2 regions of the Aestuariirhabdus haliotis genome follow, and region 1 is predicted to be linked to the other one. Evidence: predicted binding sites of a transcription regulator. Region 1 holds the regulator's gene; the other holds the start of a gene.
What was found. The regulator PhoB, encoded in region 1, activates phosphate uptake and scavenging genes when phosphate is short. The targets are predictions, from matches to a motif close to TGTCATANNNNTGTCANA.
Positions count from the first base shown of each region.

Region 2: MIB40_RS17945 (PhoX family protein) is a predicted target of PhoB. The motif match lies at 5,039-5,056, and genes of this name have one in related genera.

Region 1 covers NZ_JAKSDZ010000001.1:301,928-309,306, forward strand. Annotated here, with positions in the region: gene ubiA (4-hydroxybenzoate octaprenyltransferase) at 1-741, shown strand, start outside; gene phoB (phosphate regulon transcriptional regulator PhoB) at 817-1,506, shown strand; gene phoR (phosphate regulon sensor histidine kinase PhoR) at 1,508-2,821, shown strand; gene MIB40_RS01535 (bifunctional diguanylate cyclase/phosphodiesterase) at 2,824-5,673, opposite strand; gene uvrD (DNA helicase II) at 5,821-7,379, shown strand, end outside.
Region 2 covers NZ_JAKSDZ010000059.1:5,101-12,479, reverse strand. Annotated here, with positions in the region: gene MIB40_RS17960 (APC family permease) at 1-111, opposite strand, end outside; gene ptcA (putrescine carbamoyltransferase) at 600-1,646, shown strand; gene MIB40_RS17950 (helix-turn-helix transcriptional regulator) at 1,825-2,733, opposite strand; gene MIB40_RS17945 (PhoX family protein) at 2,960-4,894, opposite strand; gene MIB40_RS17940 (GNAT family N-acetyltransferase) at 5,150-5,590, shown strand; gene MIB40_RS17935 (hypothetical protein) at 5,622-5,972, opposite strand; gene MIB40_RS17930 (methyltransferase domain-containing protein) at 6,014-6,643, opposite strand; gene MIB40_RS17925 (ABC transporter substrate-binding protein) at 6,789-7,379, shown strand, end outside.

The DNA of each region.
Region 1 (7,379 bases):
GATCTGTTGCTGATTTTTATTCTGGGTACGGTGCTAATGCGTAGCGCCGGCTGCGTGATTAACGATTATGCCGACCGTGATTTCGATGGTCTGGTAGAAAGGACTCGAGACCGGCCGCTTGCTCAGGGTCGAATTCAGCCACGCGAAGCGCTGGTGTTGTTTTCAGTCATGGTGGGTCTGGCTTTCGTACTGGTGCTTTTTACCAATCCATTGACCGTCTATTTATCCGTGGGTGGTCTGTTGTTGGCTGCCTGTTACCCTTTTATGAAGCGCTATACCCATTTGCCTCAGGTGGTTTTGGGAGCGGCCTTTGCCTGGTCGATTCCTATGGCATGGGCGGCGCAAAACGGTGAAGTCGCTCCCGTGGCGGGCCTGTTGTATATCGCTACCCTGATGTGGACAGTGGCGTACGATACCCAATACGCCATGGTGGATCGAGAGGATGATCTTAAGGCGGGTATCAAATCGACAGCGATCTTGTTCGGCGAAGCCGATAATACGATGATTGCGATATTGCAGGGATTTACCTTACTGGTATTGCTGATGGTGGCCGATCAACTCGTGCTGGGGCCGGCTTTTTATCTGGGATTGGCAGCGGCTTGCGGGTTATTTGTCTACCAATATCGTTTAACCCGGGGCAGAAAGCGTGAAGAGTGCTTCAAGGCCTTTTTGAATAACCACTGGGTAGGTTTGGTGATTTTCCTGGGATTGTTTGTTGATTACGGCTTGCGAACGCTTTGACATCAAGTTGTAATGTGACTGTAACAATCCCCCGCTGTAATAGTGCCAGGTTGCTCGTTAGGAACAGGTACTGCCGTGACTGCAAAAACCATATTAATAGTTGATGATGAATCGGCGATCCGTGAAATGATAGCGGTCGCGTTGGAAATGGCCGGTTATAGAACGCTGCAGGCCGAAAACGCCCAGCAAGCACAGGCGATGATCGTCGATCACAAACCCGATTTGATGTTGCTCGACTGGATGATGCCGGAAACAACAGGCATTGAACTGGCCCGACGGCTCAAGCGTGATGAGGTGACCGAAGGTTTACCGATCATTATGCTCACCGCAAAGAGTGAAGAGGACAACAAGATTCAGGGTCTTGAAACCGGTGCAGATGATTACATCACCAAACCTTTTTCCCCTCGCGAGCTGGTTGCCCGGCTCAAGGCCGTGCTGCGTCGCAGCCAGATTAATGAGCCTCAGGAACCCATTGTTGTACAGGGTTTGGAGCTCGATCCGGTTAGCCATCGGGTCAGTATCGACGGCCATGCTGCCGAAATGGGACCGACAGAATTTCGCCTGCTACAGTTCTTTATGACTCATCAGGAGCGAGCCTACACGCGAGGTCAGCTGCTGGATCAGGTGTGGGGTGGTAACGTCTATGTAGAAGAGCGCACCGTCGATGTACACATCAGGCGTTTACGTAAAGCCCTGGGTGCGGGTTATGAACTGTTGATTCAAACCGTGCGCGGCACGGGTTATCGATTCTCTACCAGGACTTGAAATGGAGCGTAACTGGCGGCAGCGTCTATTGGGTGATCTGCTCTGGTTATTGGCCGGTGGTTTGCTGCTGGGGATGATGACGGGCAGTTATGGCTGGAGTCTGGTATTGGTCATCGGCGCCTATCTTGGCTGGTGTCTATATAACCTGACACGCTTGCTACGATGGCTGACCGTTAATGCTCAGAGCCAGGAGTCTCCGCCTGAAAGCGTGGGTGTCTGGGGTGACCTGTTCGATAATATATATCGTTTGCAACAGCGTAATCTTGGTGCTCGTGAGCGGTTGCGTTCGGTCATAAAACGGGTGCAGGATTCCACTTCTGCCTTACGCGATGCGGTGGTTATGGTGGACGCCGATAGTGCGTTGGACTGGTGGAATGATGCCGCCGAACGTTTGTTGGGTTTGCGCTCTCCCGGAGACCGTGGCCAGCGTGTGACCAATCTGATCCGGGACCCGCGCTTTGCCCGATACTTCTCTCGAGGTGATTATCGCGAGCCGCTGGAACTGAATTCCCCGGTTGATGATCAACGGCGACTGCAATATTTGATTACCCGATTCGGTAAAGGGGAACGTTTACTGGTGGTTCGTGATGTGACCCGCTTGCATCACCTGGAACAGATGCGCAAGGATCTTGTGGGTAATGTTTCCCACGAACTGCGAACGCCGCTCACGGTCATTCGAGGCTATCTGGAAACCCTGCAGCAGCATTCAGAAGGCATCCCGGATCATTGGTTACGAGCCGTAGGTCAAATGAGTCGACAGACCGAACGTATGGGCAACCTGGTGACCGATCTGTTGCTGTTGTCGCGTCTGGAAAGTGGTGATGAAGGTATCGATCAACGCAAGGTGCCGATGCATCCCCTTCTGCACCGTATCATTGAGGATGCCGCCGAGCTGCTCGATGACCCGGAGCGCATTGAGCTTGAATGCGACGAAGAGGCGGTGCTGCTGGGTCAGGAGCCGGAACTGCACAGTGCCTTTTCAAATCTGGTGTTGAATGCTGTCAAGTACACACCGTCTCCAGGTCAGATCAAAGTGCGCTGGTGGCAGGACAAGAAAGGTGCTCACTTATCGGTTGAGGACAAAGGCATTGGCATTGATCCGATTCATATTCCCCGGTTGACGGAGCGTTTTTATCGTGTGGATTCGAGTCGCTCAATTGAAACCGGCGGTACGGGGCTCGGGCTGGCGATCGTCAAACATGTGCTGCTGCGTCATAGGGGTGTGATGTCTGTGCGTAGCGCGCCAGGCAAAGGCAGTACGTTTAGCTGCCATTTTGATCTGGAAATGTGTGTGCCGATCAGTAAGGCGGTTTAACGCTAAACTGAAATAGGCTCGCCTTTTAGCAAGGCCGATAATTCTTCTGCAGTGACCGGTTTACTAATCAGATATCCTTGAATCTCATCACAGCCGCTGCGACGCAGGAACTCGGCATGCTGTGGATGTTCGACACCCTCGGCAACTACCCTGAGGTCGAGACTCATCGCCATGGCGATGATGGCTCGTGTAATGGTGCAATCATTTTCATTGTCAGGGATGCCACTGATAAAGCTGCGATCAATTTTAAGGGCCGTAACAGGAAAGCGCTTCAGATAGCTCAGGGAGGCGTATCCTGTACCAAAGTCATCAATACTGATACTCACGCCCAGTTCGCGAATACGGTGGATGCTGTTGCTGATGCGCGAGTTTTCCTCCAACAGAATACTTTCGGTCAGCTCCAGTTCGAGTAACTGAGGGTCCAATCCGGTTTTTTTCAGGGTGCGCTCCACGACCGAGAAACCATCGCCTTGTCGCAGTTGTTGCGCCGACAGGTTAACCGATACGCGTATCTCACCGCTGCCCTCATCCAGCCATGTTTTGGCTTGGCGGCATGCCTGCTCCAGTACCTGTTCACCGATGGCGTTGATCAGGCCATTCTCTTCGGCGAGATAGATAAAACGCTCGGGTTCGATGAGCCCCAGTTGCGGGTGCTGCCAGCGAACCAGGGCCTCTACCCCTTGAATGGTGCCCGTTGCCAGATGCAGCTTGGGCTGGTAATAAACTTCAAACTCCTTATTCTCCACCGCCTTGCGCAAGGCGCTTTCCAGCAGAGGCAGCTGCTGGTCTTTATCAGCCAGTTCATCGGTATAAAAATGGAAATGATTGCCGGCGAAATTCTTGGCTTCGATCAGGGCTCGGGAGGCGCCCTGGAGTAACGTGGGAGCATCGCGGGACTGCTGCGGAAAGCGACTGATGCCGGCGCTTACGGAAACCGACAGGTCGTGGTTGCCGACCCGGTATTCACGCCCTGCTTTGTGCAGCAGTTGCTCGGTGAAGTGCATTAAGCTGCCCAATCCCGGGTCGCCGGGTAACAGAAGTGCGAATTCATCGCTACCTGTCCGTGCTACCAGCTCGGCTTCTTGCGCGAAGGTTCGTAAGCGTTTAGAGAACTGCACCAGCAATTGATCGCCCACCTCATGGCCGAGTGATTCATTGATCTGTTTGAAGCGATCAAGGTTGAGCAGGATAAGTGTCAGGGCCTTACCCTGCTGGGTTGCCTTGGTCAGGCGGCGTAAGAACAGATCCCGATTGCCAAGCCCGGTCAGGTTGTCGAAGCTGGCCAGGAAATGCAGTCGGTCTTCGGTTTTTTGCTTGTCGGACAGGTCACTATAAATGCCGAGGCAGTGGTGATTATCGCTCTGGGGATCAGCAACCAGGGTATAACTGGCTGACACCGGATAGGCGCTGCCATCCTTGCGGTATTCTAAAATTTCTCCGCTCCAGAAGCCTTGCTGATGGAGTTTTTCGCCAATTTCCTGATAAAACAGTGGATCGTGATGTCGAGAAATTTCGTTGTATTTGCGCCCAATCAATTCGGCGTTGCGGTAACCGGTCAGTTCACAAAAACTGGGGTTTACTTGCAAGAATCGGTAGCGATTGTCGAGCAAGCATACGGCCTGATTGGTTAGCATGCTGAGCAGACGAAACAGTTCGCTTTCAGCCTGTTGCTGCTTTTCGGTTGTAATATTGCGGCGGGTGCCGGTCATTCGAATGATGCGGCCCTGGGAATCCCAGGCGGTGGCCTGCCCTCGATCTTCCAGCCAGATCCATTGTCCGTTGCTGTGACGAGCCCGGAACTGGACCAGGTATTCCATACTGTCGCCGTTGAGAAAACCTTGCATGGTTTCCTTAAGGCGTAGCAGATTTTGTTCGTTGGTCAGGGGTTTAAGGCTGTCTACAAATCCCTGATGTCCCGTAAGACGATGCCCCAGCATTTCCATGGCCTGGGGTTGAATAAAACGGTCTTGGCTCAGGTTCCATTCCCACAGGCTCAGGTCGGCCGCTTCCAGGGCCAGTGCTAGTCGCTGTTCGGCTAATTGCGCAGTCTGTCGGGCACGGCGTAGTTGCTTGCCAAGACGCACAGCCTGTTGTTTATCGTTATCCTCGGAAACATCCGAGTGAATAGCCGTTTCTCGGTCGCTCAGTTGGCGCTGGCTACGGGTTAGCTCACGTTGGGATTGCTGAAGCCTGAGTTGCAGCTGGTCGTTGCGTTCCAGTAGCTGGTATCGTTTGAGCAGAAAGCGGTTGATCGACAGGTTGGCGTAGCTGATCAGGGCCGTAGCCAGTAATAGTCCCAGAGAGGTCAGTTGCGAGTCCTGGCCACCTTGCCACAGCAGTTCTACGACGAGCGGTAAAATCGCGCTGATGGCAAAACAAAAAAAGGCGGGTGGATACACGGCATAAAACGCCATGGCGGTGAGCATGGCCGCTAGCAAGAGTAGATAGACGACACCGGCGAGGGCAAAGCTCAGATTCGGCATCAGCTGTACCAGGAAAATGGCCACACTGGAGCCGCCGAGCAGGGCAGGAGCACAGGATAAGATCGGCCAATGGCCAATACTGGTTTCCGTACGATAACGGAAGCGCAAAGCCAGATTGTAGCGCATCAGCATCAGCAGGGTTGTCCAGACCCAAATAAGCAAAAAACTGTAGGCGTTGAGGTGTTGCCATAAGAAGGCACTGGCGAGCAGGATGCCACAGATAACCAACCAGGGCAGGTTGCGGTGCAGCTGATGCAGTTGCTGCAGCTTATAGATAGAGAGTTTGGCCGCCCGTTGGCCTTTGCTACTGCTGTCCCGGGATGCGTTGTTGCCAGATTTTGGCAGCAATCGCCGGATCGCGTTGATCATGAAGCGCTCGAGTTGTTGGATTGCTGTGCGCCGTTAAGAGCCTGCGGCACCAGCTTTTGTTATTATAGGGCTCTTAGTCATTCCAATCCCCCATTTAAACCCAAGTAATAGCAGCGCAGCAAGCGGGAACCCCACGGCAGGATATTGATGAACCTAAATCAGCAGGTGGCGTCACTCAATGACGCTCAGCAGCGGGCAGTGACCGCAAACCCCGGTAATTACCTGGTATTGGCCGGCGCGGGTAGCGGAAAGACGCGAGTCCTGGTCAACCGGGTTGCCTGGTTGGTCGGTCAGGGTGAATCCCCATACAGTATTATGGCGGTTACCTTTACCAATAAAGCCGCGGCAGAGATGCGGGCTCGAATCGAAGACATCTGGGGCAGCTCGTTACAGGGGTTGTGGGTGGGGACTTTTCATAGCCTGGCGCACCGATTACTTCGTGCCCATTGGCGCGATGCGGGTTTGCCCGATAACTTTCAGATTCTTGATAGTGACGATCAGCTGCGATTGATAAAGCGTATCTGCAAAGAGCTGGAGTTGGATGATTCGCGCTGGCCCCCTCGCCAGGCCCAGTGGTTTATCAATGGCCAGAAAGATGAAGGCTTGCGGCCCCAGCATATCGAAACCAGCGGAGATCCGTTTGCCCAAACCATGGTGCAGGTGTACGAGCGATATGAACAGGCTTGCCAGCGAGGCGGCATGGTCGACTTTGCCGAATTGCTGTTGCGTGCTCACGAACTGCTTCGGGATCAACCTGCCATACGTGATCATTACCAGCGCCGTTTCTCCCATTTACTGGTGGATGAGTTTCAGGACACCAACGCGATCCAGTACGCCTGGTTGAGATTACTCGCCGGTGAGCATGGCCAGGTGATGGCCGTGGGTGATGACGACCAGTCGATTTACGGTTGGCGAGGTGCTCGTATAGAAAACATTCGCCGCTTCGATGAAGATTTCGCCGGTGTGGAAACCATTCGTCTGGAGCAAAACTATCGCTCGACCTCGACGATTTTGCGGGCGGCCAATGAGCTGATTCGAAATAACTCGGATCGGCTGGGAAAGGAGCTCTGGACCGAGGGAGAAGAGGGCGATCCCATCCAGTTGTACGCCGGCTTCAACGAACAGGATGAGGCGCGCTTTATCGTCGATCGCATTCAGGAGTGGCTGGAGCAGGGACACAGTCGTAGCGAGGTCGCGATACTGTACCGTTCCAACGCCCAGTCCCGGGTCATCGAGGAGGCCCTGATTCGCGCCTCCGTGCCCTATCGCATCTATGGCGGCCAGCGCTTCTTTGACCGCGCCGAAATCAAGAATGCACTGGCCTATTTGCGCTTGCTCAATCATCGCGATGACGACGCTTCGCTGGAACGTGTCATCAATGTCCCGACCCGGGGTATTGGAGAGCGCAGCGTGCAGCAGTTGCGGGACTGTGCTCGCGAGCAAGGTATCTCATTGTGGCAGGCTTGCCAGCGGGTGGTGGAGCAGCGACTACTGCCGCCTCGAGCCTGCGCGGCCATCGGCCAGTTTATGCAGTTGCTGGATGAACTTGAACAACGCTGTGAAAACCTGCTGCTGCACGAGTTGGTAGATCATGTAATCGCCTCCAGCGGTTTGATCGAGCATCACGGTAAGGAAAAAGGCGAACGGGGGCAGGCGCGGGTGGAAAACCTGGAAGAGCTGGTCAGCGCCACCCGCCAGTTCGATCT
Region 2 (7,379 bases), on a different contig from region 1:
CGATGGTCCAATAGACGCCGCTGCGGTCAGGCCATCAATAACCAGCACCGCACAGACGCTAAACAGGGTCAAACTAGGGAGACCCATTTTCCCGGTTTCTTCAGTACTCATAAAGCACCTCCAATAATGATATTAAGAACCTTTCAGTGAGCGCTCATTAATAAGCTATCGCTGTAATAAATTCCGGCTTTACTTAAAAGAAGCAGAACAGACCTTGATGTAACGACCTACTCTTTAAGATCCACTTCTTTATCTGTGAAGCGATCTTACTCCCCCACCAAAAAACGGATAATGATTCAGATCAATATTTAATTAGTTCGATTATTATCCACATTTAATACTGACAATTTAAGATAATGACTATTTATTGATCAATAATATTCAAATTATGAGCGTTTTCCCAGAAAAACTCAAATAAGTGCTCGAAACACACCAATATTAATTGGATTTTTATTTAAAGTTGACTCAGATCAATTTAGATATTTATCGAAAATATATACTAGCCCCACGTTAAAGTGATCAAGCGGATAAATTCTTAATCAATTACCTTTTTAACTGACTGAACATCAACCGACGTTGATTTGTACGGGAGCCCGAAAATGAAACTACCTTCATCTACCGCCACCAACCTTGAGAAGCCTCAACTGAAGCACTTCCTGAAGACTCAGGACTACACCAAGGAAGAGCTGACCGAAATCTTTGACCTGATGGCCATGCTGAAAGAAGCCCGTAAGGCTAATGCTGTCCCCCAGCTGTTCAAGGGCAAGTCCATCGGCATGATCTTTGAGCAACCCTCTACCCGGACCCGCGTTTCTTTCGAAACCGCCGCAACCATTCTGGGCGGCCACGCTCTGTTCCTGTCTCCTAAAGACATCCACCTGGGCGGCAAAGAGAATATTGCCGACACCTCTCGCGTCCTGTCCCGCATGGTCGATATCATGATGGCCCGCGTTGACGATCACAAAACCGTTGCCGATCTGGCCAAGCACGCTACCGTGCCTGTTATTAACGGTCTGTGCGACTGGTTGCACCCCACCCAGATGATGGCTGACGTGTTCACCATGATGGAGCACTTGCCAGAAGGTAAAGAGCTGTCTGATCTGACCGTCGCTTTCGTCGGTGACGCTACCAACGTTGCTTCTTCCCTGATGTTTATCTGCACCAAGTTCGGCATGAACTACAAGCACATCGGCCCCAAGAAGTATCAGCCACCACAGTCCTGGGTTGATACTGCGCTGGAGAACTGCAAGCTTTCCGGTGGTAGCTTCACCCTGACCGAAGACACCGAAGAGGTGAAAGGCTGCGACGTACTGGTCGCCGACAGCTTCTACTGGTTTGGTCAGGAAGACGAAAAAGAAGATCGTCTCTCTACCTTTATTCCCAAGTACGTGATCACCCAGGAGATGATGGACAAGGCCGGCCCCGAGTGCCAGTTTATGCACTGCCTGCCCGCCAACGATTCTCGCGAATGTACCCGTGAAGTGATGGAGAGCCCTCGCTCAGTGATCTTTGACGAAGCCGAGAACCGCTTGACCGCGCAAATGGCCCTGCTGGTTTACTTCACCCACAAGGATATCGTTATCCCAAGCGAAGAGACCGTTAAGTTCCACGAGGACAAGATCGAGAACTTCCTCAAAACCCTGTAATAACCCTGCATTTATTGCAGCACAGGTTCGCGAACGCAGCATCCTGTTCGCAACACCAAACCGGAGTTCCCGCAGGAGCTCCGGTTTTTTTGTTCGCCCGAATTAATCAGAGTTGCCTTAACTTTGACACAACGACATAGAGAACGAGCGATACCAGAAAAGCCGCGCTGCAATTTCGCTAGCCGTTATACCAGACCGAGCCAAAACCACTGACATCATACCCCTGATACTCGCGGGCCTTCTCCGAGAAAACCGCGCTCTGGCAAAACCTGACAAAACGCTGCATCGGCGCCTCAAACCAGGACTTTCGGTCTACCAGCAGATCGAAACGCTCCTCCAGCACCGGCACAAAAGCCAAACCATATTGCTCCGCTAAACCCTGTAATCCCAGCGCTGCATCGGCCTTGCCCTGGTTTACCATCAAGACGGCATCGGCTTCGCTGTGGGCAACCTGGCTGAATGTGAACTCATCTGGTGTCAGCCCCGCTTGCTCGATCAACTGCATAAGCAAACGCTGACTCCCGGCTCCGGGCTGGCGACAGGCCAGGGTCAAGCCTTGTAAATTCTCAATCCCCTGAACTGCCCCGACGGTGTCCTGGCTGACTATCAAGCCTCGCTGTCGGCGGGCAAACTCAACCAGTACCAAAGGCTCTCGGGCAAAACGCGCCTTAATCTGCGGGTGATTCCATTGCTGGCTCGCACCATCCAGCAGATGTAAACCGGTCGCGACCCCTTCGCCATGAGCAAAACGCTCCAACCCCTCTTCGCTGGATTCAAACAACATGGCAAGGCCAGCACCCGACTCTCGTAATGCCCACTCCAGCAAAGGATCATGGCTGCCCAGAAATACCCCAGGAGGTTCTGGCCTGCGATGAGCGGTTGCCTCTTCACGGATTTGAGTTGTGCCTCCTTCTGCTTTGCTCGCCACCCATTGCAGAACAGCCGCACGGGAGAACAACAGTTTTCCCGTCGCCCGGGTACAGGGTACCTCCCCGGCAGAGACCAGATCGTAAACCTTTCGCTCTTTGATACGCAGTAGTTCGGCCAACTCTTTGGTGGTCAAAAACTCGGATTGCTGCGAACTCATAAGGCTTCCTGATGCCAGGGATAACAAAATCGGCGATGCCGGAAGCGTTAGGCCACCAGACACCGCCATGGGTACTCTGGCATTTTAGCGTAATCGGTAACAAAACCTTAACTGTAAAAAAACAGAGACCCCGCCATCAAAAGATAACAGGGTCTCAGTGTCGGCTATATATGGTCGCACTTCTATCCCGCTCTAAGGCGTTGCAGGCGCCACCGCTACAGTCTGCTCAGGCGCCGATAACGCCACCATCGTCACGGGTGATAACCATCACAGATGAACGTGGCTTGCTATCACCGCCGGCCGGAAAATGTGAAGGCGAGAGTTCTTCACCGGGATGCTGAACCCCCACAAACAGGGTCCGGTAATCCGGACTAAAGGCCAGACCGGTGATCTCGCAGGCAACCGGCCCGGTCAGGAAGCGGCGAACTTCGCCCGTTTCAGGGTCGCTACAGAGCATCTGGTTATTGCCCATGCCGGCAAAATCCCCTTGATTGGAATACTTGCCGTCGGTTTGAATCCACAAACGGCCCTCGGCATCAAAACCCAGTCCATCGGGGCTGTTGAACATATTGTCGGCGTTGATATGGTCGCTGCCGCCGTACAAACCGTCCGGATGCACGACCGGATTACCCGCCAACAGGTAGAGATCCCAGTCAAAGGTGGCAGACCGGTGATCACCGCCGCTTGGATGCCAACGCACAATTTGACCGTAGTGATTTTTTGCCCGGGGATTAACGCCGTCGAGCGGCTGATTGCCCTTGGTGCCTCGATGCTTGTTGTTGGTCAATGTACAGCACACAGACTTACCGGAAGGATGCACAGCAACCCATTCAGGACGATCCATGGTAGTGGCTCCGACCTGTGTAGCGGCGCGACGGGCAAAGGTCAACACTTCGGCCTGGTCAGCAAAACCATTGGCTTGGGTCAGCCCGTTCTTGCCATGGGTCAGCTCCAGCCACTCTCCCTGACCATTTAGCTGATCGGATTGCGAATCAAAGCGAGCCACATAAAGCGTACCCTGCTCCAGTAAATCCCGATTGGCGCCGGGGTTTGTTTTGTCGATCTTGCCCTTCGAGACAAATTTATACAGGTGCTCTCCCCGCTGGTCATCACCCAGATAAACCACGACATGGCCATCGGCATTGACTGTCAGCGCCGCATTCTCGTGCTTGAAGCGCCCCAATGCTGTTCGCTTCTTGGGTGTCGAGGTGGGATCCATGGGATCAATTTCAACCACCCAACCAAAACGATGAGGCTCCTGGGGGTGCCTGGCGAGATCGAACCGCGAATCGAAACGGTGCCATTGGTAACCCGCATCCCTGGCGCCGATGCCATAGCGCTTTTGATCGGCACTCTGGACAAAATCGCTCTGCTCGGTACCAAAGTAGCCATTGAAGTTTTCTTCACAGGTCAGGTAGGTTCCCCAGGGCGTTTCACCATTCGCGCAGTTGTTAAAAGTGCCGAGGGCCACCTTGCCTTCGGGGTCCATTTCGGTTTGAACCAGGGGATGACCCGAGACCGGCCCGGTAATCTCCATCGGCGTATTGGCGGTAATCCGGCGGTTGTAACGGGAATTCTGCACCAACTGCCAACTGCCGTCAGTACGCTTGATTTCCAACACAGAGACACCGTGCGCCGCCTGCGCTTTTTTCACATCATCGGCGGTCATCAATTTGCCCTGATGGGAAAACAGGTACTCGTAGTTGGTGTATTCATTATTGATCGCCAGCAGGGCTCGATCATCCGCCAGTGGAAACAGGCTCATGCCATCGTTATTGTCACCAAACTGGCGCAGCTGCGTTTCAGAATGTGCGTTCCCTGAGGCATCGAATGCCGGCGCGTCGGCGAACAATGGGTCCCCCCAGGAGACCAGAACCTGCGAGCGATAGCCTTCAGGCACAATTATGCGATCGGCGGTACTGGCGGGCACCGCTTTGAATCCCATCTTTTTACTCGTACTTTTACCCGAGATCGTTTCAGAGGCAACCGCCTTCATGGCTCCAGACGTGACCCCGGCGGCAGCCACAAAGGCTCCCAATCCCGCTACGCTGCTAGCCACCATAAACTGCCGGCGGCTCATGGCACGGTCTATCATTCGAGTAAAATCCGGGGTAGTTTCTACCGGATGATTCTGATCATCCTGGGTTTCAAAACGGCTCATCGTTCAGGTTTCCTTGTGTGTCATCAGGCGGTTCGTAGAGTGCGGGGCTTTGCACAAGATTAGCGTAAGGAAGGCCTCAACAATGACTCTTCCTTGGGTGCACCTGCACTTTCGGGTCATGCTAGAAGCCCTAGATGTCAAATTGACGACAGATTGATGACAGAAAAAAGACTGCTCTGCTTTATAAACCCTTGCCGAATAGTGCAAGGGTTATTACCGAGGCGGAGAACAGCCACCGAAGAAAAGGACTTTGCTATGAGCAACATCTCTTACCGCCCGGCAAAAGCAGCTGATGCTGGAACACTGCAACATTTGTTGAAGGAGCTGGGGTATAAGGTCAGCGCCTCGGAAATCGGGGCGCGATTAACCGCCATTCGATGCCATGGCGGCGAGGTGATCGTTGCTACCCTGAATAACGATGTGGTGGGCTGCGTGCATGTAACGATTGAGCTTCGCATGGCCGAAGGGGAGTTTGGGGAGATCGCCAGTCTGGTGGTGGATTCCCGACAGAGAGGATCGGGCATTGGGTCAGGATTGCTGGAACAAACTCGAACCTGGCTGATTGATCGCGGACTTACCAGCCTGCGAGTACGTATGAACACCCAACGTGAGCGCAGTTACGCCTTTTATAGCGGGCAGGGTTTTCGGGATACCAAGACGCAAACAGTGTTCATCAGCGAGCTGAACGCTGACTGAACCTCTGCCATTTAGAGGGCGGGATTACTTGTCACTCGGCGGTTTTTCCATCCCCGGTTTGCGCCAGGCGAGTGGCGCGTCGATTCCAGGCCCACAAAAAGCTCAGGCCATAGATCGACAGATACCCGATGGTGCCTAGCAAGAGTGCATAGACGATGCGAAGCGGGGTCAGTGGCACCTGATACAACACCAGCAATAGCACTACCAATAGACTGGAAAGACCACCAAAGCAGAGGGTTAACTTGCAAAAAACGCCCAGACCTATGGGCTGATTGGGTGCAGGACGCAAGGATACTAACGGCCACCAGCTCCAATCCTGATCCGAGAGTCTGTTAAATACCCGCTCCAGTCGAGACAGCATGGTTTCGGGTTCGCTACTCATACACTAGACCTCCTCACATACAACACCCGTTACGGGCTGCTTTACTCATCACGACGTCGCCATATCTGCCAATGCTCCTGACCACCAAATACCGCGAGTGAATCGGTTGCTGGCTGACTCAGTACACAGTCAAATCCGCTTGTCAGCAGCGCATTCAATTCAAGCTGCGGGATAGCAAAGGGTGGACCTCCGCCCTGCTCGCCCAAAACGAAATAGCCCAACAACTGACCACCGGGACGAACATGCCGCCGCATCCAGTCACCATAGGCTGGTCGTAAAGCATGGGGCAATGCCGCAAGAAAAGCCCGTTCATAGATCACATCTACAGCATCGGGTAAGTCTGTGCAGGTGAACACATCATCTTCGATCAGCTCCACCGGCGCATCCCCCACCTGTTCGCGCGCTATCGCCACCGCCCTGGCGCTAAAATCGATGGCCGTCACTGTCGCGCCGGCGTCGGCAAACGCCACCGCTTCGTAGGCACTGCCACAACCTGGAATCAGCACACGCCCGATCGACGATTGTTCGCCGATCCAGTGCGCCAACTGCTGGTGCACAACGCCCGAATCCCAGGGCATTACCCCCTCCTCGATGCGAACATCCCAAAACTCGGGCCGGGAGGCATCACGGTGTTGACGCAGTTTTTTCGGTACCGGGGTTTCTTTATCCATTCCCTGTTCCTTGCGCTTCGTGCGCTGTTATCTGGTGACAAACTCAGGTAGTTTATGGGAAACAAAGGGGCCCGCCAGTTTTGGCGGCCACCGTTAATATAATGACAATACCATTTCCATAATAACCACCATAAGGAATGAAAACATGGTCAAGTACCTGCGCAACACCATGGTACCTCTTTTACTGTTTGGGGCTTCTCTCACTTGCGCCGCTTCTTCTCAGGCTAGCGAATCGGTCAAGATCGGCATGATTACCACCCTCAGTGGTGGCGGTTCTTCGCTCGGTATCGATATCCGCGATGGTTTCAAACTGGCTGTCGATCAGGAACAGGGCAAACTCGGTGGATACCCGGTTGAGCTGTTAATCGAAGACGATGCCCGCAACCCGGGCAAAGCCAAACAGATTGCTACGCGCCTTACCAAAAAAGACAAAGTGGATATCCTGACCGGTATCGTCTGGTCCAACCTGGCCATGGCCGTCGTACCTTCGGTGACCCGCTCCGGTACTGTTTACATCAGCCCCAATGCCGGCCCATCCAAACTGGCAGGTGATGGATGCTCGCCTAACTATTTCAATGTCGCCTGGCAGAACGACAACCTGCACGAAGCCATGGGTCAGTACGTGACCGACAAGGGTTACAAAAAGGTTTATATCCTGGCGCCCAACTACCCCGCAGGCAAAGACGCCCTGACCGGTTTCAAACGTTTCTATAAGGGTGACGTGGTGGGCGAAGTC